One region of the Bradyrhizobium lablabi genome, then DNA from elsewhere that is predicted to be linked to it. Evidence: predicted binding sites of a transcription regulator. Region 1 holds the regulator's gene; each other region holds the start of a gene.
The links. Region 1 encodes PhoB, which activates phosphate uptake and scavenging genes when phosphate is short. Its sites were predicted from a motif close to TGTCATNNANCTGTCAT; they were not measured.

Region 1 (7,061 bases):
ACGCCACGGTGCGGCCCGTAATCGGCCCGCGATGCTCCTCGAACGTCATCAGGTCGGCCATCACCTGGCAGGGATGCGAACGCCGCGTCAGCCCGTTGATGACGGGCACGGTGGCGTGCGCGGCAAGCTCCAACAGCGCATCATGGTTGAGGATGCGGATCATGATGGCATCCACGTAACGCGACAAGACCCGCGCGGTGTCGGCGATGGTCTCGCCGCGGCCGAGCTGCATCTCCGCGCCCGTCAGCATGATCGATTCACCGCCGAGCTGGCGCATGCCGACGTCGAACGACACCCGCGTCCGGGTCGAGGGCTTTTCGAAGATCATCGCCAGCGTCTTGCCTTCGAGCGGCTTCTTGGTCTTCGCGCCACCGTTTTTTTGCGCCTTCAGCTTCGCCTTCATGGCGAGGCTTAACTCGAGCATGTTGCGCAATTCCTTGGTCGGAATCTCGTTGAGATCGAGAAAGTGCCGCAGCGCCTTGCTCATTGCCCCGCCGCCTGCTTCAACCGACTGTCGGCAAATTTGGCGCAGGCGTGCTCGAGACATGCCACCGATTCCTCGATCTCCGCCTCGGTGACGATCAAGGGCGGCAGGAACCGCACCACGTTCTCGCCGGCGCCGACCGTGAGCAGCTTTTGCTCGCGCAGCGCGGCCACCAGATCGGTGGACGGCACCACCGCCTTCAGCCCGATCAACAGGCCCTCGCCGCGCACTTCACTGAGCACGCCCGGATAGCGGTCGACCACGGAGGCCAGCTTCTGCTTGAGCAGGAGCGACATCTTCTGCACGTGATCGAAGAAGCCGGGCTTCAGCATCACGTCGAGCACCGCATTGGCGGCGGCGACCGCGAGCGGATTGCCGCCGAAGGTCGAGCCGTGCGAGCCCGGCGTCATGCCGGAGGCGGCTTCCGCGGTCGCAAGACACGCGCCGATCGGAAAGCCGCCGCCGAGCGCCTTTGCCAATGACATCACGTCCGGCGTTACGCCGATGCGCTTATAGGCAAACAGATCGCCGGTGCGGCCTACGCCGGTCTGTACCTCGTCAAACACCAGCAGCAGGCCATTGTCGTCGCAGAGCTGGCGCAACGCCTTGAAGAAGGCGTGCGGCGCGGCGCGCACGCCGCCTTCGCCCTGCAGCGGCTCGATCAAGATGCCCGCGGTGTGCGGACCGGTCGCCTTCTTCACCGCGTCGAGATCGCCGAGCGTCACCTGATCGAAGCCGTCCATCGGCGGCCCAAAGCCCTCGAGATATTTCGGCGAGCCGGTCGCGGCCAATGTCGCCAGCGTCCGTCCGTGAAACGCTGAGTCGAAGGTGATGATGCGATAGCGCTCGGGATGGCCTTTGGCGGCGTGAAATTTGCGCGTGACCTTGATCGCGCACTCCATCGCCTCCGCGCCGGAATTGGCGAAGAACACGAAATCCGCAAAGCTCTGTTCGCACAGCCGCGCGGCGAGCCGCTCGCCGTCCGGGCTCTTGAACAGGTTCGACATGTGCCAGAGTTTTGTCGCCTGCTCCTGGAGTGCTGCGACCAGATGCGGGTGGCAATGGCCGAGCGCGTTGACCGCGACGCCGCTCGTGAAATCGAGATAGCGCTCGCCATTGGTGGCGGTCAGCCAACACCCTTCGCCGCGCTCGAAACCGAGATCGGCCCTGGCGAAAACGGGAAGCAGATGCGACGTGGCGCTCTGGGTCATGGCAATCACTTGAAAGTTAGGCCCGGCCGCGGTGCGCGCATTGGCGCGATCGCATCGACCGCCAGACGGAAAACAAAACGTGCCGCCTTTTCGGGGCGGCACGTGGCAAGCATTCTATGCCCGCGGCGAACTGTGTCAACCGGTCGCCCCCGTATTCTTCCGGTGTCGCGGAAAGGGCGCATTGCAATGCTTAGCTGACGGAACATGTGGACGCACCCACGCGGACTCTTGCGCCGGAGTCACGCCATATTGTAGCTTCTGGGACGTCGGGTACGACATCTCGTGCGGCAGTTCTGATCCTAAGTCCTAAGTGTTCGGCGTACACGTTCGGGCGCGCTTTCCGCGCCCGGCGAGGGCTAAGGGATTCTGCCGGCTGGGATTTTTGACAGATTGGCACCGCAGCGCTGCCCCAAGATCGGCCGGCGCGACGCGAAGGAAAGAGTGCGATGACGGTATTGACCTGGTCTGACGATCGCGTCGAGCAACTGAAGAAACTCTGGGAGTCCGGGCTTTCGGCCAGCCAGATTGCCGCCGAGCTTGGAAATGTGACGCGCAATGCCGTGATCGGCAAAGTGCACCGGCTGGGGCTTTCCGGCCGCGCCAAGAGCCCCGCCTCGGCGGCGCCGCGTCCGCGCAAAGCCCGCCCCGCCCAGCACATGATGCGGGTAGCGCGTCCGGTCTCGCGCGGCAACACGGCGCTGGCGCATGCGTTCGAGGTCGAGCTCGAGGCCGATCCGATCGCCTTCGACAACGTGGTGCCGATCAGCCAGCGGCTGTCGCTGCTGGAATTGAACGAGGCCACCTGCCACTGGCCGATCGGCGACCCGGCCAGCGCGGAATTCTTCTTCTGCGGCGGCAAGGCGCTCTCGAGCCTGCCCTATTGCGCGCACCACTCGCGGATCGCCTATCAGCCGGCAGGCGACCGCCGCCGCCAGCCGCCGAAGCCGGCGCGGTAAAGGGCGCGTGCAGACAACGCGCTAAGTCTGCTCCCTCGCCCCGCCCTTGCGGGGAGAGGGTTGGGGTGAGGGGCTCTATCGTCGTCTTCGAACGTTCGTGATGAATGAAGCGCCGTGCCTCGCCCCTCACCCGAAATTCCCGCTCCGCGCGAATTTCGACCTCTCCCCGTAAAGAACGGGGAGAGGTAAGGAAGTCGCCGCTGGCGACAGCATGCGAGGCCGCTTACTCCGCCGCTTTCGCGAACCGGTCATCCAGCGCGTAGCCGGCGCCGCGGACGGTGCGGATCGGGTCCTGCTCGCGGCCGGGGTTGAGCAGTTTGCGCAAGCGCCCGATATGCACGTCGACGGTGCGCTCGTCGATATAGATGTCGCGGCCCCAGACTGAATCGAGCAATTGCTCGCGGCTGAACACCCTCCCCGGATGCTCGAGGAAGAATTCCAGGAGGCGATACTCGGTCGGGCCGAGATCGATCGGCCGGCCCGAGCGGGCGACGCGGCGTTTCTCGCGGTCGAGCTCGATGTCGCCGTAACTTAACACGGTGGCGAGCCGTTCGGGGCTGGCGCGGCGCAACAGGCCCTTCACCCGCGCCAATAATTCCGGCACCGAAAACGGCTTGACGATGTAATCGTCGGCGCCGGTGGCAAGCCCCCGGACCCGTTCGCTTTCCTCCCCGCGCGCGGTCAGCATGATGATCGGCAGCGACCGCGTCTCCGGCCGCGCCCGCAAGCGGCGGCACAATTCGATGCCGGACAGGCCCGGCAGCATCCAATCGAGCACGATCAGGTCGGGAACGCGTTCCTTCAGCCTGGTGTCGGCATCGTCGCCACGGCCGACTGTCTCTACATCATAGCCTTCGGCGTCGAGGTTGTAACGCAACAGCGTGGTCAGAGCTTCCTCGTCTTCCACCACCAGAATGCGCGCGCTCATTATGCCCAGCCTTCTCTTTTGTTTGACGCGTTTTGTTCACGTGCTCAAAAAACGCTTCGTTTGGTTTGACGCGTTTTCTTCACGCTAACCAGATGCACTTCGCTCGAAAACGCTACTCTTGGTTTGACGCGTTTTCTTCACGCGAACCGGATCTAGTTCGCTCGAAAACGCTGCGTTCTAATTTCCAGGTACTGTCGTGGCAAAGGTCGTCATGTCGCCCTTCGGGCGCTTGTCGAGGATCTGCTGACCCTCGATCATGTAGAACACGGTTTCCGCGATATTGGTGGCGTGATCGCCGATCCGCTCGATGTTCTTGGCGCAGAACATCAGATGGATGCAGAACGAGATGTTGCGCGGATCTTCCATCATGTAGGTCAGGAGCTCGCGGAACAGCGAGGTGCAGATGGCGTCGACTTCCTCGTCGCCCTTCCACACCGACATCGCCGCGGGCAGATCGTGCGCCGCATAGGCGTCGAGCACGGATTTGACCTGCGACTGCACCAGGTCGGTCATGTGCTCGAGCCCGCGGATCAGTTTGAGCGGCTGGAAATCGCTCTCCAGCGCGGCGACCCGCTTGCCCATGTTCTTGGCGAGGTCGCCGATCCGCTCGAGATCGGTCGCGACCCGCATCGCGCCGACGATCTCGCGCAAATCGACCGCCATCGGCTGGCGCCGCGCGATCGTCAGTACCGCGCGTTCCTCGATCACCCGCTGCAGGTTGTCGATTTCGGCGTCGGCGGCGACGACGCGTTGGCCGAGCGCGACGTCGCGGCGGATCAGCGCATCGACGGATTCGACGATCATGCGCTCGGCAAGTCCGCCCATCTCCGCGACCAGCCGGGTCAATTCCTGCAGGTCGCTGTCGAACGCCTTGGCGGTATGTTCAGAAGCCATATTGCTCTCCTCAGCCGAACCGGCCGGTGATGTAGTCCTGGGTGCGTCGATCGCTGGGCGAGGTGAAGATCTTGTTGGTCTCGTCGAACTCGATCAGCTCGCCGAGATACATGAACGCGGTCTTGTCGGAGACGCGCGCGGCCTGCTGCATGTTGTGGGTGACGATAGCGATCGTGTAATCTTCCGCCAGTTCCTGGATCAGTTCCTCGACCTTGGCGGTCGAGATCGGATCGAGCGCCGAGCAGGGCTCGTCGAACAGGATCACCTCGGGCCGCACCGCAACGGTGCGGGCGATGCAAAGCCGCTGCTGCTGGCCGCCGGACAGGCTTAAGCCCGAGGCGTTCAGCTTGTCCTTGACCTCGTTCCACAAAGCGCCGCCGCGCAGCGCCTTTTCGACCCGGCCATCCATCTCGGATTTTGATATTTTCTCGTAGAGGCGGATGCCGAAGGCGATGTTCTCATAGATCGTCATCGGAAACGGCGTCGGCTTCTGGAACACCATGCCGACGCGGGCGCGCAACAGATTGAGGTCGAGCTTGGAATCCAGGATATTGGTCTGGTCCAGCATCAACTGGCCGGTGGCGCGCTGGCCCGGATAGAGGTCGTACATCCGGTTGAAGATCCGCAGCAAGGTCGATTTGCCGCAGCCGGACGGTCCGATGAACGCGGTGACGCGATTGGCGCCGAGCGTCAGGTTGATGTTCTTCAGCGCGTGGTGCTCGCCGTAATAAAAGTTCAGGCCGCGCGCCGTCACCTTGGCCGGGGCCTCGGGCAACGCCACGGCCGGAACCGACCCACTCGCGGCACTCACTGATACAGACAGGTCATTCATTTTGGTGTCCTCTCGGCGCCAAGAATACGCGCGCCAATATTCAAGGCGAGTACGGTCAGGGTGATGAGCAGGGCCCCACTCCAGGCCAACTGCTTCCAGTACGCATAGGGGCTCTGCACGAAGTTGTTGATGGTCACCGGCAGGTTGGCCATCGTCTTGGTCAGGCTTAGGCTGAAGAACTGATTGGAGAGCGCGGTAAACAACAGCGGCGCGGTTTCGCCGGCGACGCGGGCGGTCGCCAGCAGCACGCCGGTGATCAGACCCGATCGGGCGGCACGATAAGCGATCCGCTTGATCACGAGCGAGCGCGGCAGCCCAAGCGCGGAGGCCGCTTCGCGCAGCGGATTGGGCACCAGCAGCAGCATGTCCTCGGTGGTCCGCAGCACCACGGGAATGACGATCACGGCGAGCGCCAGCGAGCCGGCCAAGGCCGAGAACCCGCCCATCGGCACCACCACCGCGCCATAGATGAACAGGCCGATGATGATCGACGGCGCGCTCAGGAGAATGTCGTTGATGAAGCGGATCACCGAAGTCAGGCGGTCGTTGCGGCCGTATTCGGCGAGATAAGTGCCGGCGAACAGGCCGAGCGGCGCGCCGATGCCGACCCCGATCACCGTCATGATGATGGAGCCTGTGATGGCGTTCAGGAGCCCGCCTTCGGTGGAGCCCGGCGGCGGGGTATTCTCGGTGAACAACTGAACGCTCAGCCCGGCGAAACCGTTGAACAACAGCGTGAACAGGATCAATGCCAGCCAGGTAACGCCGAACAGAGCGGCGCCGAAGCAAAGGGCTCGGATGACGATGTCGGTGCGGCGCCGGCGGACGTAAATCGGGTTCATGAGCTTAGTTCCCGGCTTTCGTTTCCAGATGCTGCAGCATCATCCGCGCCGCGGCCAGCACGAAGAACGTCAACACGAACAACAACAGGCCGAGCAGGATCAGGCCGGATTGATGCAGGCCGTCGCTTTCGGCAAACTCGGATGCGATCGCCGCCGAGATCGTGGTGCCCGGCGCGAAGATCGACGAGGAGATGCGGAAGGAATTGCCGATGATGAAGGTCACCGCCATGGTCTCGCCGAGCGCGCGGCCGAGCGCCAGCATGACGCCGCCGATGACGCCGACGCGGGTGTAGGGAATGACCACGTTGCGGACGACTTCCCAGGTGGTGCAGCCGACGCCGTAGGCGGCCTCTTTGAGAACCGGCGGCACGGTCTTGAACACGTCGACCGAGATCGCGGTGATGAACGGCAGCACCATGATCGCGAGAATCAGCGCTGCGTTGAACAGGCTGAGGTAGGACGGGGGGCCTGCGAAAATCGATCCCAGGATGGGGATGCCGTCGAACACCTTAATCATGAACGGCTGGAACGTGTAGGCCAGGAACGGGCCGAGCACGAAGAAGCCCCACATGCCGTAGATGATCGATGGGATTCCGGCGAGCAGTTCGATCGCGATGCCGATCGGGCGGCGCAGCCATTGCGGGCAGAGCTCGGTCAGGAAGATCGCGATGCCGAGCCCGACCGGAATGGCGATCAGCATCGCGATGAACGAGGTCACCAGCGTGCCGTACATCGGGCCGAGCGCGCCGAGCACCGGAGGATCGGCCGACGGCGCCCAGCGCTGCGTCCACAGGAACGCGAAGCCATATTCCTTCATCGCCGGCCAGGCGCCGACGATCAAGGAGAGAATGATGCCGCCGAGGATGAGCAGCACCGAAATCGCACAGAGACGGGTAATCCAGTAAAAGGTGACG
Region 2 (7,061 bases), 3.8 Mb from region 1:
GCGGTCGAGGAGATGCCCGTTGTGGAGGCACAAGCCGCGGCGTCCGAGCTCGCGCCTCAACCCGTTACCGTAACCGAAGGCTGGCGCGCAGGCATGGTACGGAAGGTGAGGGGCTGGCTGCGGCGGACGCGATCCGACCTGAATTACCGGCTCTGATCGGCGGCTTCGCTCGCGCGTAGTTTCCAGTGGTTGACGATCCGGAACCGGGCGTGAGCATCGTCCTGACGGAATAGCGCGATCCGGTCGATCACGAGCATGGTAAGGCCGATTTTGGAAAAACGCCCCCGCAGCATCGCCAGGATGGACTCGCGCCGCCCGGCATCGAGCCGCCCCGTCAGCGTCATGTGGAAGCGGAACTCTTCCATCACATAGGGATATCCCCAGCGATCGAGATATTCACGCTGGCGGGGCGTCAACGCTGAAGGATTGCGTCGCTCGCGATCTTCGGCCGTCAGTGGCGCGCGGAATTGATCGAATTCACGCGTGCAATCCGCGGCAAGCTGCTCGAGTCCGGCCGACGGCTCGGAAGGCACAACCGCGATAAAACCGCTGATCGAACCGACCTTAGGCGTAATCACCGGAATAGGCCGCGGCGCGGCGGCGAACGCCTCGCAAGCCAAAACAAGCTCGGCCTCGTTCCTGGCGGCCGAAAGCGGCAGCGGTGCCTTCAGCGTGGCGTGAAAGCCGTATTTTCGCGGATCTTTTGTCAGTTCGCGCCAATCCGGCACGACCTCCGCGATGCCATCCGGAAACGGCAACTCCTCGCCGCTAAAGGCGTCATAGCCGAGCAATTGCGCGCCGAAGCGATCGAGATCGCTGCCGGGCGCGGAGGCATAATAGATCGCATAACGCGGAAAGCTGGCCATATCTCTTCAGAATAGAGCCGCCTCACGCGGCTGCAACCGCCTCGCGCCGGGCGATCGATGGGTCAGGCGGCTCGCATCGGAAAGATGCACCAGACGCCCCGCGGCGATGACGGCGACAATGCGTGGCCGCAGCGGCACTTCGTCGTCAACAAGGACGATGTCGGCGCGGAAACCCTTGGCGAGAATTCCGCGGTCCGCAAGACCCGCCGCCCGGGCCGGCGCCGCCGATATCAGGTCCCACGCTTGCGCGAGCGGCAGCACGCCGTCGACGTCGAGCCGGAACGCCGCGAGCAATGGCGCGGGATAGTAATAGTCGGAGGCGAGGATCGAACAGAGACCCTTTTCGATCATGTCGGCCGCCTTGGTCCAGCCGGTGTGGCTGCCGCCGCGCACCACATTGGGCGCGCCGAACACGATCGCATCGCCGGCCGCAGCCGCCGCGCGCGCGGTTTCCTCGTTGATCGGAAATTCGGCGATGTTGACGCCCATCGCGCGGAAGGCCTCGCGCATCGCTGGACTGTTGTCGTCATGCGACAGCATCCGGACATTTGTATTTCTTGCGGCTTCCGCAAGCCGCGCGATCGACGCCGGAACCTCATCGGCGCGGGAGACTACTCGCTGCACCAGGGAATCGAATTCCTCGTTGGAGATGCCGCAGCGCTCCACCATCTGCGCGCGCTTCCGCGGCCGGGCGGCGCTTGCAACGATGGACTCCATGTGGTCGTTGAAGGCGAACAGATCGATGCGTCCGTCGGACAGCCATTGCGCGATGGCAGGTTCAGCATCGAGATTGTAGGTCTCCTGGCGCAGGTGGAAGCGGGTATCGGCTGCAAGCTGCGGCCTCAGGGTCTCGATCGCCTCGAGCAATTGCCCGGCATTGTCGCCGCTGCGCAGGCCGGGCTCCCAGGACCAGGTGGTGGCGTGATAGACGGTGGTGATGCCGTTGCTGGTCGCCTGCCGGTCGCTGTCGACGAGCGCTACGTCGATCGGAAAATCGACGCCGGGGCGGGGCATCATCTGCCGCTCGAACGCATCGCCATGCAGATCGACGATGCCGGGCAACACCTTCAGGCCGCGCGCGTCAAGGCCGATCGAGGCGCGGCTATGGTCCGGATCGACTGCGCTGATTTCGCCGCCCGCGATCGCAAGCGAGGTTTCGCGAATTTCTCCGCCGAGCAACGCATGGCCGCCCTCGATAAAAATATCCGTCATGATACGGCACTTCGTCGCGGAGTGGCTGGCTGGGTGGGAATGCCCGCCTGCTCGTACTTTGCGAGAAAGTCCTCGATCGCCAGTTTTCGGAAATCGGGCAGGGCCCGGCGCAGCGTTTGGTGGTCCCAGTCCCACCACGCCAGCGCGGCGAGCCGGTTGGTCACGCCCTCCGGAAATCGCCGCCGGATCATTCGCGCCGGATTTCCGGCGACGATGGCGTAGGCCGGAACGTCCTTGGTGACGACGGCGCCGGCCGCGACCACGGCGCCGCTGCCGACGTTGCGCCCCGGCAGTACAATGGCGCCGTGCCCGATCCAGACATCGTGGCCGATATGGACGTGATGGCCCCGCCGCCATTCGAAGAACTCGGCCTCGTCGCTCTCGCCCTCAAAATACGCGCTGGCGCGATAGGTGAAGTGGGCTTGAGAAGCCCGCTGCATCGGATGATTGCCGGGATTGATCCGGGTCATGGCCGCGATCGAGCAGAATTTTCCGATCGTCGTATAGGTGATCTGGGCGTCGTTGACGACATAGGAATAGTCGTCCATCGACACTTCGTGCAGGATCGTGCGGGGGCCTACTTCGCAATAGGCGCCGAGCCTCACCTCATGCAGCTTGGCGGTAGGGTCGATGGTCGGTTCGATCGAAAGCATTTTGCCGGCCATGCGAACTTCCCGCGATAGATCTGATCCAAAGATACTCGTTCAAGGCTGCACGTCATCGATGGGCCCGGTGACAGCAGCATGACATTTGGATGACAGCCAATCAGCGGTGGACATTGGTTGCACTGCAGCGAGGCTGTCACACAACTGTAAAATCCAGACGTTAGCGATGGTGGCAGCTACGCGTCCTGGAGCATTGCATGCTGGTGGTGGAAGGTTTGACGTGCCGTTTCGGCACAAAGGCCGCTGTCGACAATGCTTCTTTTGCCATCGAGCCCGGTGGTTTTGTCGGTGTGATCGGCCGCTCCGGCGCCGGCAAGTCGACCTTGCTGCGGATGATCAATCGGCTGGCACCGCCAACCGAAGGCCGGATCCTTTATAAAGGCGTCGATGTCACGGCCTTGCGCGGCAAGGAGCTGCGGCAATGGCGTGCCCGCTCAGCCATGATCTTTCAGCAGTTCAATCTGGTCGGCCGGCTCGACGTCCTGACCAACGTGCTGATGGGGCGCATTTCGCAAATTCCGTCCTGGCGCTCGCTGGCGCAGCTCTGGCCCGAAGAAGACCTCGCGGTCGCGATGTCGGCGCTCGAGCAGTTCGATATGGCCTCGCTGGCGGCGCAACGCGCCGACCAGCTCTCCGGCGGCCAGCAGCAGCGGGTCGCAATTGCCCGCGCGCTGGTTCAGGAACCCGACATCATCCTCGCCGACGAGCCGATCGCTTCGCTCGATCCCCGCAACACCAAGATCGTGATGGACGCGCTGCTGCGCATCAACAAGCATTTCGGCATCACTGTGATCTGCAACCTGCATTCGCTCGATCTGGCGCGCAGCTATTGCGATCGCCTGATCGGGATGGCGTCAGGCCGGATCGTATTTGATGGCGCACCCGCCACGCTCACCGAACATATCGCGCGCGAGCTGTACGATCTCGAGGCGAATGAAGTCATGGGCGCAACACCCGCCGATTTGCCCGGCGGCTCAACCGTTACGGCTCTCGGCACGGCTGCCGCAGCCTGAGTACCCGCGTCGATAACCACAGCATTCCGCGAAAATACCGCGAGCTTCAACCCAGGAAAGAGGGCGTCATGATCAATCGTCGCATTTTTGTTGCAAGCGCGACGGCGCTGGCATTCACCGCGTCAGCCGCATCCGCGGAGAATTGGAAGACAAAATATCCCGAGATCACTTTTGCGGTGGTCCCAGCGGAGAATGCTTCAGGTGTGACCGAACGCTTCACTCCGTTCGTCGCCTATCTGTCAAAGGAACTCGGCATCAAGGTCAATCTGCGCATCGCCAATGACTACGCGGCGGTTATCGAAGGCCAGCGCGCCGGCAACATCCAGCTCGCTTATTACGGCCCGGCCTCGTTCTCGCGCGCGCGCGTCACCGGGGTCAAGACAGATGCGTTCGTGATCGACGTCAACGCCGACGGCTCCAAGGGTTACTATTCGGTGTTTTATGTTCTCGCCAAGAGCCCGTATCACGAGCTCAACGATCTGAAAGGCAAGAATCTGGGCCTGGTCGATCCGAATTCGACCTCGGGCAACAACATGCCCCGCTTCAAGATGAACCAGATGGGCGTCGACCCCGAGAAATTTTTCTCGCAGGTGGTGTTCACCGGCAGCCATGAGAACGCGGTATTGGCGCTGGCGCAGGGTACCGTCGACGTTGCCGCCAACTGGTGGAACGCGGAAGACGATTCCAACCTGACGCGGATGCTCGCCAAGAACATGGTGAAGAGCAGCGACGGCACGCCGCTGAAGAAGGAAGATTTCCGCATCATCGTGAAATCGGACCTCATCATCAACTCGCCCTATGCCTATCTCAGCGATTTGCCCGAGGACATGAAGGCCGCGATCAAGCAGGCGTTCCTGGATGCTCCAGAGAAGGATAAGGACGCTTTTAAAAAGCTCTCCGACGGCAAGAATCTGCCGTGGCAGCCGATCGCCAACGAAGATTACAACAAGACCATCGAGCTGATTAAGTTCGTCGACAATCTGCGCAAGAAGGCGTCCTGATTGCAGGACATATGGAACCGGAGCCGGGTCGCGACCCGGCTCTTTTGTTTGTCCGGATCCGGATAACATGACGATCGCAGTATCCATTCTTCCGCGCCAGCAACTCGCGGCGCTCAACGCGGCCTATCGCAAGGCGGTCGCGCGCAAGCGCCTGCGCGTCGCGCTGGGCGCGGCGATATTCTTCGCAGCTCTCGTGGTTGCTTCGTTCGGCGCCGAGGTCAATCTGCGGACCTTCTTCACGCATTTTGGAAATTTTGTCAGCTATTTTGACCGCATTCTTACGCTGGAGGACGGCGCGCGGGTCTGGACCAATCTCACCGAATGGCTCTGGGGTTTTAGAAAATGGTCGCTGCTGCTCGGCGAAACCATCCTGATCAGCTATGTCGGCACGTTGTTCGGCGCCGTGCTCGCCTTTGCGCTGAATTTCCTGGCGGCTGAAAATACCTCGCCTTCGGTCTGGTTGCGCGTCATCGTCAAACGCCTGATGGAATTCTGCCGCACCGTTCCCGATATCGTGTTCGCGCTGATCTTTGTCATCGCGTTCGGTCTCGGCCCAATGGCTGGCGTGCTGGCGATCACCATCCATTCGATCGGTGCGCTCGGCAAGCAATTTGCCGAAATGGTCGAGAACGTCGACATGAAGCCGGTCGAAGGGGTGCGATCCACCGGCGCCAGCTGGATCTCCTGCATGCGGTTCGCGGTGCTGCCGCAGGTGGCGGCGGGGTTTGCCAGCTACACGCTGCTGCGCTTTGAAATCAATGTGCGCGGCGCCTCGGTGATGGGTTTTGTCGGCGCCGGCGGCATCGGGCAGGAGCTCGTGGTTGCTATCAGAAAATTCTATTACTCCGATGTCAGCGCGATCCTCCTGATGATCGTTGTTACGGTCTTCGTCATCGATATCGGCACCGGCTGGATCCGCGGTCGTTTGTTCGGCAAGGACCGCCACGCATGAGCAAATTGCCGGTACCGGATTCCGAAGGCCTTCACGCGCGATATCCTGACGTGTTCGACCGGCCGCTATCGGCGCGGCTGGCGACCCCCTTGATGCTCCTTGCAGCCTTTGGGATTTTCGCCTTCGGTCTCGTTCACCTCGACTTCTCGCCGGCGCGGATGCTGGCGGGGTTGCATCAGCTCGGCTGGATCACGATGATGATGATCCCGCCGGATCCGGGCTCTTCGCTGCCGCTTTATCTGAAAGCGCTCGGCGAAACCCTGTCGATCGCGCTATTGGGCACGACGCTTGCCGCCACCTTCGCGCTGCCGGTCAGCCTGCTGGCGGCAAAGAACATCGTGCCCTCAAATATCTTCCGTTTTCCGATCCGCCGTTTCCTCGATTCGATCCGTGGCGTCGATACGCTGATCTGGGCGCTGGTCTGGATCAACGTCGTCGGCCTTGGACCGTTTGCCGGCGTGCTGGCGATCGCGGTGTCGGATTTCGGCGCGTTCGGAAAATTGTTCTCCGAAGCGATCGAGGGCGCGGACAAGAAGCAGGTCGAGGGCATCCGCGCCTCCGGCGGCAATGCGTTGCACGAAATCCGCTTCGGCCTTTTGCCGCAGGTATTGCCTGTGATCGCGGGGCAGGTGCTCTATTTCATCGAATCGAACACGCGCTCGGCCACCATCATCGGTATTGTCGGCGCCGGCGGCATCGGCCTGCAACTGGCCGAGCAAATCCGCGTGCTCGAGTGGCAGAAGGTGTCGTTCCTGATCCTGATGATCCTGGTCGCGGTCGCGGCCATCGACTGGATCTCGAGCAAGCTCCGCTTTGCGATCATCGGGCGGCGCGCGGTCGTCTGACGCGAGCTTAGGTATTCTCGACCAGGAACTCGACGCGCTCGGCGGCAAAGCGGGAGCGCTTGGTCACGAGCGGCTTGTCGTTGATATCGACGTCGGTGGCGTCGACCACGAGAACGGGACGCCCGAGCGCGAGGTCCAGCCGCGCGGCATCGGTCGCGTCGGCAATCGCCGCGGTGATTCGGGTTGATCCCCGGCGATAGTCGCGGATGCCGTAATGCGCCAGCAGCTTGGTCATCGAGCGCGTGCTGCCGAAGACGCGGCCGGCGTCAGGGAAGCTTTCGGCGGAAAGCCAGGTGGTGCTGGTACAGATCGGCGTACGGTCTGCGAGCCGCAGCGCCTCGATCCGAATCAGCCGCGCTCCGGTTTTCAGTCCAAGTTGCCGCGCCAGTTCGCGCGTCGCGACGTCCTCTGAAGCGTCGATCAGTTGCCCATGGGGTTCGCGGCCACCGGCACCAACGATCTCGGAAAACCGCGTCCGCGAGCGCAGGGGATAAGCGAGCTTGGGCG
Region 3 (7,061 bases), 670 kb from region 1:
GCTTTCCCGGAAACAGATTGGCGGCGAAACTGGCGGAGCAGGATTGTCCGCGCGTTGAAATATTCACCACCAGCGCGTTGTTCGGCAAATTCCAGATCAGCTTGAGACCGTTTCTGCCGGCGACGCGGACTTGCGCGCTGCCGCCGGGTGCGGAGGTCGGCCTCGCGCCGAGGCGGCCGTCAAAGTGAATCGTGCTTGAGAAGATGAACGCGGTTTCCGTGACGTCGGCGTAGGCGCTGCCGTCGGCATAAATCGCCCCGCTGCCGTCACCGCTGATCGGAATATTGTTGGCCGCGACCGGCTGCTGGCAATCCACGGTCCCCGAAAAGCGGATATGGAATTTGGCTACCGTGGTCTGAGCCACCGTTTGGCTCGAAAAAGTCAAACCCAGAACCAGCATCATCAAATTGCGCACAAATCTCCCGTCGATCCACATGATATTCCTCCCTGCCCCGGCGTTGAACCGCCGCTGGCAGCGTAAACCACGCCGCGCGCGCCGAAAAGACATGCCGGTCTGCGCCAGTCCTGAAAAAGAATTCCGGAGGGGGAGATCAACCAGCCCGGATCGGCGCGAAGATTTGCTGCTCCGCACCGACGCCCTTGAGCGAAAACGCACCAAGGGATTCCGCGGCGATCGCGCCGGCTTTGACAAAATCGGACGACAGCAGGAGCTGCCGGCCGAGTTGCCGGCACATCGATTCGATGCGCGCGGTGAGGTTGACGGCGGGCCCGATCACCGTGAAATCGAGCCGGGTGTCGCTGCCGATATTGCCATACAGGACGTCGCCGATATGCAGCGCCAGCCCGTATTCGATGCGCGGCTGGCCCAAACCCTCTCGCCGCCGGTTTTCCTCGGCCACGGCCACCTGCGCGCGTTCCGCGGCGGTCAGCGCGGCGCGGCAGGTCGCAGCGGCCTCGGCTTCAATCGGAAAGATCGCCAGCATGGCATCGCCGATGAATTTCAGGATCTCCCCGCCCTCCGCCGCGACCGCATCGCACATTGGGCCGAAATAGCAGTTGAGCAGGTCGATCAGCGCATCGCGCGGCAGTGTTTCGGAGAGATTGGTGAAGCCGCGCAAGTCACAGAGCCAGATCACCGCCCAAATGGTCTCGCCGCCGCCGCGCCGGATCTGGCCCTCGAGCACTCGCCCGCCGGATTGCGCGCCGACATAAGTATCCAATAGCGTGCGCGCGGTACGGCGCAGCGCCTGCACTTCGAGATTGAAGGCGACCGCAGGGATCATGGCGGCAAACAGCGCGAGTTCGTCGGCATCGAATCCGCTACGGCGCGCGGTGGCGAGCGAAAGCGCCTTGTGGCTGCCATCGGCGAACGGAACCGAATACACGACATAATCGGCAAGACCTTCGCGGCGCAGGTCGGCGAGAACAGCGAATTCTCCCTCTTGCGGCGGCGCGGTGAGATCGCAGCGCACCGGGCCGCCGCCCTGGTAGGCGATGCCGATCGGGCTGTTTGACAGGACCGCTGCGACGCCCGGGTCGGTACGGTACAGACGCTCGGAAGTGCCCTTGCCGAGCTGCCACAGGCCGCTGAAGGAAAAAATCTGCGGATGCAGGATCGGGACGCCGGTGGTGATCCGCGAGACGTCCACGCCGGCCGCGCGCAGCTCAAGCGCAAACGATCCGAGAAATTCGCTTGGATCGGTGAGCCTGCGGGCATCCGTCATCAGCCAGCGGATCACCGGATGGGTTTCGTCTCGGGCGAAAGCCTTCAACACGATGGCCTGCTCAACTCTCCCGCTCGATCCCGCGCTTCAGCGCGGCGCGGGCCGCCTCGCGATGCTCCGGCGTGATGTGGTTCGCAACCAGGCGGATCGCGGTCGCGAGCACGGCGGCATCGTCGGTGAAGCCGAGCACCGGCAGCATATCCGGGATGAAATCGAACGGCAGGATGAAGTAGGCGATGGCGCCCATCAGCGCCGCCTGCACGTGGCGCGGCGTCTGTTTGTCGAACGCGCAATAATACGCCGCGAGCAAATCCTCGGCGAACGGAATCCTGGCCAGCACCCGCTTCAGCTTGATCCAGAAGCGCCGGCGCACGCTTTCGCGGTCCTTTGCCAGCTCATCGGCCGGCTCAAAACCCACGGTATGTTCTGAGATCATCGCCTTGGCTCCTAAAACGCCTGTGGGGGGATCGTGGCCCGCGGGCGCCCCTCAAGCTGGGGATTTTGCCCATCTGCCGCAAGGTAGCGCCGGGGGGGGGGCGGGATCAGGTCACGCCGAACTGGCTTGCGATCGCGTTCATGGCCTTGGCAAGCTCGATATCGCGCGCGGTGACGCCGGACGCGTCGTGGGTCGCCAGAACCACCTCCACGGTCTTGTAAACATTGCGCCATTCCGGATGGTGATCGTTCTTTTCGGCCACCAAAGCGGCACGCGACATGAAGCCGAACGCTTCGTTGAAATCCTTGAAAACGAAGATTCGCGCGATCGCCTCGCGGCCGGGCGTCTCGGCCCATCCGGACAGGCCCTTCAGGGCCGATTTGCGCGCCTCCGCCGACAGCCGTTCCACCATGGTCGCCTCCGTTTATCCCTTACCTTATCCTAACACCGACCGGCATCCCCGGGGTCCATGCCAAAAATAGGGTCGGCAAAGCCGTGCCGGGGCTCCGGCAAAGCGCGCCGGTAACCATGACGCAGATGTAACCCCCTGCCTGCAGGGAATTTGCTACAATTTGGCGCTAAACGCACCGGCAAGATGAAATTGAGCCTCAAACGATTGTTCGCCAGATCGATGACCGGAGGCTTCGACCTTGTCGAGGCGCCGGTCGCGCCGTCGCCGCGCCGGACGCAGCGGCGGGCGATGTTCGTTACGCTGGCAGGCGTCCTCGCTATCATCGGCTCGCTGGCCGGCGGTTACTATTTTGCCATGCGGCCGGTGACGCTGCGGATCGCGGTCGGACCTGCGAACTCTGATGACATCAAGGTGGTGCAGGCGCTGACGCAGGCCTTTAACCAGACCCATGGCTATGTCCGGCTGCATCCGATCCAGACCGATGGCTCGGCCACAAGCTCGCAAGTGCTTGCCGACGGCAAGGCCGATCTCGCCATCATCCGAGGCGATCTCGAGGTGCCGAAAAATGCCCAGGCCGTGGCGACCTTGCGCAAGAACGTCGCGGTGTTGTGGGTGCCTCCACCCGCCAAAGGCAAGGGTAAGAAAGCCGGTCCGAAGATCACCAAGATCGCGCAGCTCTCCGGACGCCGCATCGGTGTCCTCGGGCGCACCCAGGCCAATGTCAATTTGCTCAAGGTGATCCTGCAGCAATATGGCGTCGATCCGAATAAGGTCGAGATCTTCCAGTTCCCCGCCGCCGACGCCGCCGATGCGATTCGCAACCAGAAGGCGGATGCCTATCTGGCCGCGGGGCCAGTCAACAGCAAGATCACCGCGGATGCGATCAACGCATCGACGCGCGACGGCGGCACGCCGACCTTCCTCGCGATCGATTCGAACGAGGCGATTGCGACAAACCATCCGGTTTACGAGGCCGCCGAAATTCCCGCCCGCGCCTTTGGCGGATCGCCCGACAAACCCGACGACGACGTGAAGACGATCAGCTTTTCCCACCATATCGTCGCGCGCAAAGGGCTTTCGGAAGCGACCATTGCCGCTTTCACCCGGCAGTTGTTCGCGGTCCGGCAGCAGCTGATGGCGGAATACCCGCTGGCCGCGAAAATCGAGACCCCGGACACCGACAAGGACGCCGTGATCCCGGTGCATCCGGGCGCAGCTGCCTTTGTCGACGGCGAGGAAAAGACCTTCCTCGACCGCTACAGCGATTTCATCTGGTGGGGGCTGATGGGGCTGTCGGCGATGGGCTCCGCCGGCGCCTGGTTCGCGGGCTATCTGAAGAAGGACGAGCGCAACAACAACTCCTCGCTGCGCGAGCGCCTGCTGGAAATGCTGGCGAGGGCCCGCCGCAGCGATTCCATCGACGAGCTCGACCAGATGCAGAGCGAGGCGGATGACATCCTGCGCGATACCCTGCACTGCTTCGAGGACGGCGCCATCCGGGAGGGGGCGCTGACCGCCTTCAACATCGCGCTCGATCAATTCCACCATGCGGTGGCCGACCGCAGGGCACTCCTGACGAGTGTGCCGCAAAACCTGCAACGGGCCGGCGCACAATTCCGCGCGACCGGCACTTTGTGAGCAGCTATCCCCGTCATCCCCTGTAATCGCGCCGTCACACAATCTTCCTAGGTCTGTCAGCGCCTTCAGCGCACCCTGTCGGCCGATCCAAGGAGGCTTGCATGACGACCAAATTTCCCCGCAGAATCCCTCGCAAAACCGGCAACATCCTTTCCCGCCGGCGTTTTCTTGCCACGGCCGGCGCCGGCGCATTGGGCGTCATCGCGATGCCCTATCTCAGCCGCGCCGCCGACCGGCCGGTGATCACCCATGGCGTGCAATCCGGCGATGTCGGCGCCGATGGCGGGGTGGTGTGGGCGCGCGTGGACCGGCCGTCGCAAATGATGGTTGAGGTTTCAACCACCGAATCGTTTGCAAATGCGCGGGCCTTGCCGCCGATCGCAGCCCTCCCCGAGACCGACTTCACCGCAAAAATGTTGTTGGAAAACCTGCCGGGCGGACAGGACATTTTTTATCGCGTCAAATTCCGTGACCTGTCGCATCCCGATATTTCCAGCGATCAGGTGGTCGGCCGCTTCCGAACCGCCCCGAGCGACAAGCGCGATGTCAGCTTCGTCTGGGGCGGCGACGTCGCCGGCCAGGGCTGGGGCATCAATCCCGACGATGGCGGCATGGTCACCTACGCCACCATGCGCAAGCACAAGCCTGATTTCCTGCTGCATTCCGGCGACACCATCTATGCCGACGGCGTCATTCCAGCCGAGGTGAAACTGCCTGACGGCAAAATCTGGAAGAACCTCACCATCCCTGAAAAGGCAAAAGTCGCCGAGACGCTCGACGAGTTCCGCGCCGCGCACAAATACAATCTGCTCGACGACAATGTGCGCGCCTTCAACGCCGAGGTGCCGATCTTCGTGCAGTGGGACGATCACGAAGTCATGAACAACTGGTCGGCGTCGAAGGAGATTCCGGCGGCCTACAAGGTTCGTGACATCTCATTGCTGGCCGCGCGCGCGGGCCGCGCGTTCCACGAGATGTATCCGATGCGCGAAAGCATCGTCGAGCCGGGCCGGGTCTATCGCACCCTGAGCTACGGCCCGCATCTCGACGTCTTCATGCTGGACGAGCGCAGCTATCGCGGCCCCAATGGACCGAACCTGCAAACCACCTATGGTCCCGAGAGCTATTTCATCGGGCCCGATCAGTTGTTGTGGCTCAAGCGCGCTTTGTTGAACTCGCGCGCCACCTGGAAGGTGATCGCCTCCGACATGCCGCTCAGCCTGATCGTCTATGACGATGCGGCCAACAAAAAAGGTTCGGAAGCGTTTGCCCAGGGCGATGGCCCGCCGCGCGGCCGCGAACTCGAAATCGCCGACATCCTGCGCTTCATCAAGACCTCGGGCGTCACCAATACGGTATGGCTGACGGCGGACGTGCACTATGCGGCCGCGCATTACTACAATCCCGACAAGGCGCAATTCCAGGAATTCGACCCGTTCTGGGAATTCGTCTCCGGCCCGCTGCATGCCGGAACCTTCGGACCGAACGAACTCGACAACACCTTTGGGCCCGAAGTGAAGTTCATCAAGGCCCCGGGCCTCGACAAGCAGAACCTGCCGCCATCCGCCGGCATGCAGTTCTTCGGTCACGTCAAGATCGAGGGCGCATCCGGACAGATGACGGTGACCTTGCGCGACCGCGCCGACGTCGCGCTGTGGTCGACGACGCTCGATCCGAAGCTCGGTTAGCGTCGCGGCTTTCCAGTGCCGTAGCCTCATCCTTCGAGACGCGGCCAAGAGGCCGCTCCTCAGGATGAGGGTCTAGACCCTCTTGGTGAGGAGCGCGGCAACGCCGCGCGTCTCGAACCACGAGGCCATGGATGGTCCAATTACGATCCGCCCGCCTCGGCCGAAATCTCATCCGAGGAAAACCACAACTCCCCGCAAATGGCGACCGCGGTGTCATCGGGCTCGCGGTCGGCGGTCAACCACAATGACCGCGCCGACCATGCCTCGCCATTGTCGGGGATCTTTTCGCATTCCCCGGCATCCGCGGCTCCGACACAGGGAATGAAATACGACGCCATCAGCGGTTTTACGCTGAAACCGGCATCACACCGCGAGACGATGATCGCGAGGCCAACGGCCGGCGACGGCCGCCACGGGAAAATCAGGCGGCCTTGCGGACGCAACGCCTTGAGCCACGACGGCGGCGGCGTCACCACGCCGGCGTTGACGTAGATCAGGTCCGACGGCGGCAGCGGCAGGCGCGTCGCATCACCCTGGATGATGGACACACCCTCGAACGGCTGCAGATTTTCCCGCGCCTTGTGCGCCAATCCCTCATCGATCTCGAAGGCACGCACCACGCCGCCGGGCAGCGTCAGCACCGACAGGATCGCCGTGTAATATCCGGTGCCTGCGCCGATATGGCAGACCGCTTCGCCCGGCTTCGGCTCCACCGCACCCATCCACGCCGCATGCAGGAAGGGCTCGCCATTGTTGATGCCCTTCGCCGCATCGAGCCGGACCAGTACGTTTTGATAAAGAAACACCGGGTCGGCGCTCGGGGTCTCGACGCTGCGCTGGTAGATGTTGATATGCCACGGCCCGGGCCCGACAAACGCCTCGCGGCGGACCAGTTCAAACGCCCGCTCAAATCGCGGATCGGTCGAGCCGCTTGCGACCGCCATCATGGTCGCGAAGAAACCCCTGATCTCTTCGAGACCGGCTTTGCTTTTCCTCGGCATGGCGTCGACCGCGGCGGGACTTCGTTATCTCAAAGGATATCAAACAATCGCGCCCGCAATAGGTCCAAAAGGTCATCGCGTGGTTTTGCCGCCGCTGGATTGGCGTTTCAACAATGCCCGCAACGCGTCGCTCGAATAGGGTTTGGGCAGCCTCGGCCGGTCCGCGAACGCCGGGGGAAGCATGACCTCGGCGGAATATCC

Region 2: the regulator PhoB is predicted to act here: its motif matches at 2,822-2,838, upstream of phnC (phosphonate ABC transporter ATP-binding protein).
Region 3: the regulator PhoB is predicted to act here: its motif matches at 4,193-4,209, upstream of B5526_RS19340 (alkaline phosphatase D family protein).

Annotation. Positions count from the first base shown of each region.
Region 1 covers NZ_LT670844.1:4,818,036-4,825,096, reverse strand. The annotation lists gene argF (ornithine carbamoyltransferase) at 1-487, opposite strand, end outside; gene B5526_RS22415 (aspartate aminotransferase family protein) at 484-1,695, opposite strand; gene B5526_RS22410 (GcrA family cell cycle regulator) at 2,142-2,651, shown strand; gene phoB (phosphate regulon transcriptional regulator PhoB) at 2,875-3,579, opposite strand; gene phoU (phosphate signaling complex protein PhoU) at 3,757-4,473, opposite strand; gene pstB (phosphate ABC transporter ATP-binding protein PstB) at 4,484-5,305, opposite strand; gene pstA (phosphate ABC transporter permease PstA) at 5,302-6,147, opposite strand; gene pstC (phosphate ABC transporter permease subunit PstC) at 6,152-7,061, opposite strand, start outside.
Region 2 covers NZ_LT670844.1:722,467-729,527, reverse strand. The annotation lists gene B5526_RS03495 (NUDIX hydrolase) at 1-156, shown strand, start outside; gene B5526_RS03490 (DUF1045 domain-containing protein) at 144-866, opposite strand; gene B5526_RS03485 (alpha-D-ribose 1-methylphosphonate 5-triphosphate diphosphatase) at 873-2,078, opposite strand; gene B5526_RS03480 (chloramphenicol acetyltransferase) at 2,075-2,743, opposite strand; gene phnC (phosphonate ABC transporter ATP-binding protein) at 2,941-3,756, shown strand; gene phnD (phosphonate ABC transporter substrate-binding protein) at 3,825-4,757, shown strand; gene phnE (phosphonate ABC transporter, permease protein PhnE) at 4,825-5,709, shown strand; gene phnE (phosphonate ABC transporter, permease protein PhnE) at 5,706-6,554, shown strand; gene phnF (phosphonate metabolism transcriptional regulator PhnF) at 6,562-7,061, opposite strand, start outside.
Region 3 covers NZ_LT670844.1:4,144,794-4,151,854, forward strand. The annotation lists gene B5526_RS19315 (hypothetical protein) at 1-436, opposite strand, end outside; gene B5526_RS19320 (adenylate/guanylate cyclase domain-containing protein) at 552-1,736, opposite strand; gene B5526_RS19325 (YkvA family protein) at 1,747-2,121, opposite strand; gene B5526_RS19330 (4a-hydroxytetrahydrobiopterin dehydratase) at 2,228-2,533, opposite strand; gene B5526_RS19335 (TAXI family TRAP transporter solute-binding subunit) at 2,822-4,171, shown strand; gene B5526_RS19340 (alkaline phosphatase D family protein) at 4,273-5,859, shown strand; gene B5526_RS19345 (protein-L-isoaspartate O-methyltransferase family protein) at 6,000-6,860, opposite strand; gene B5526_RS19350 (response regulator) at 6,933-7,061, opposite strand, start outside.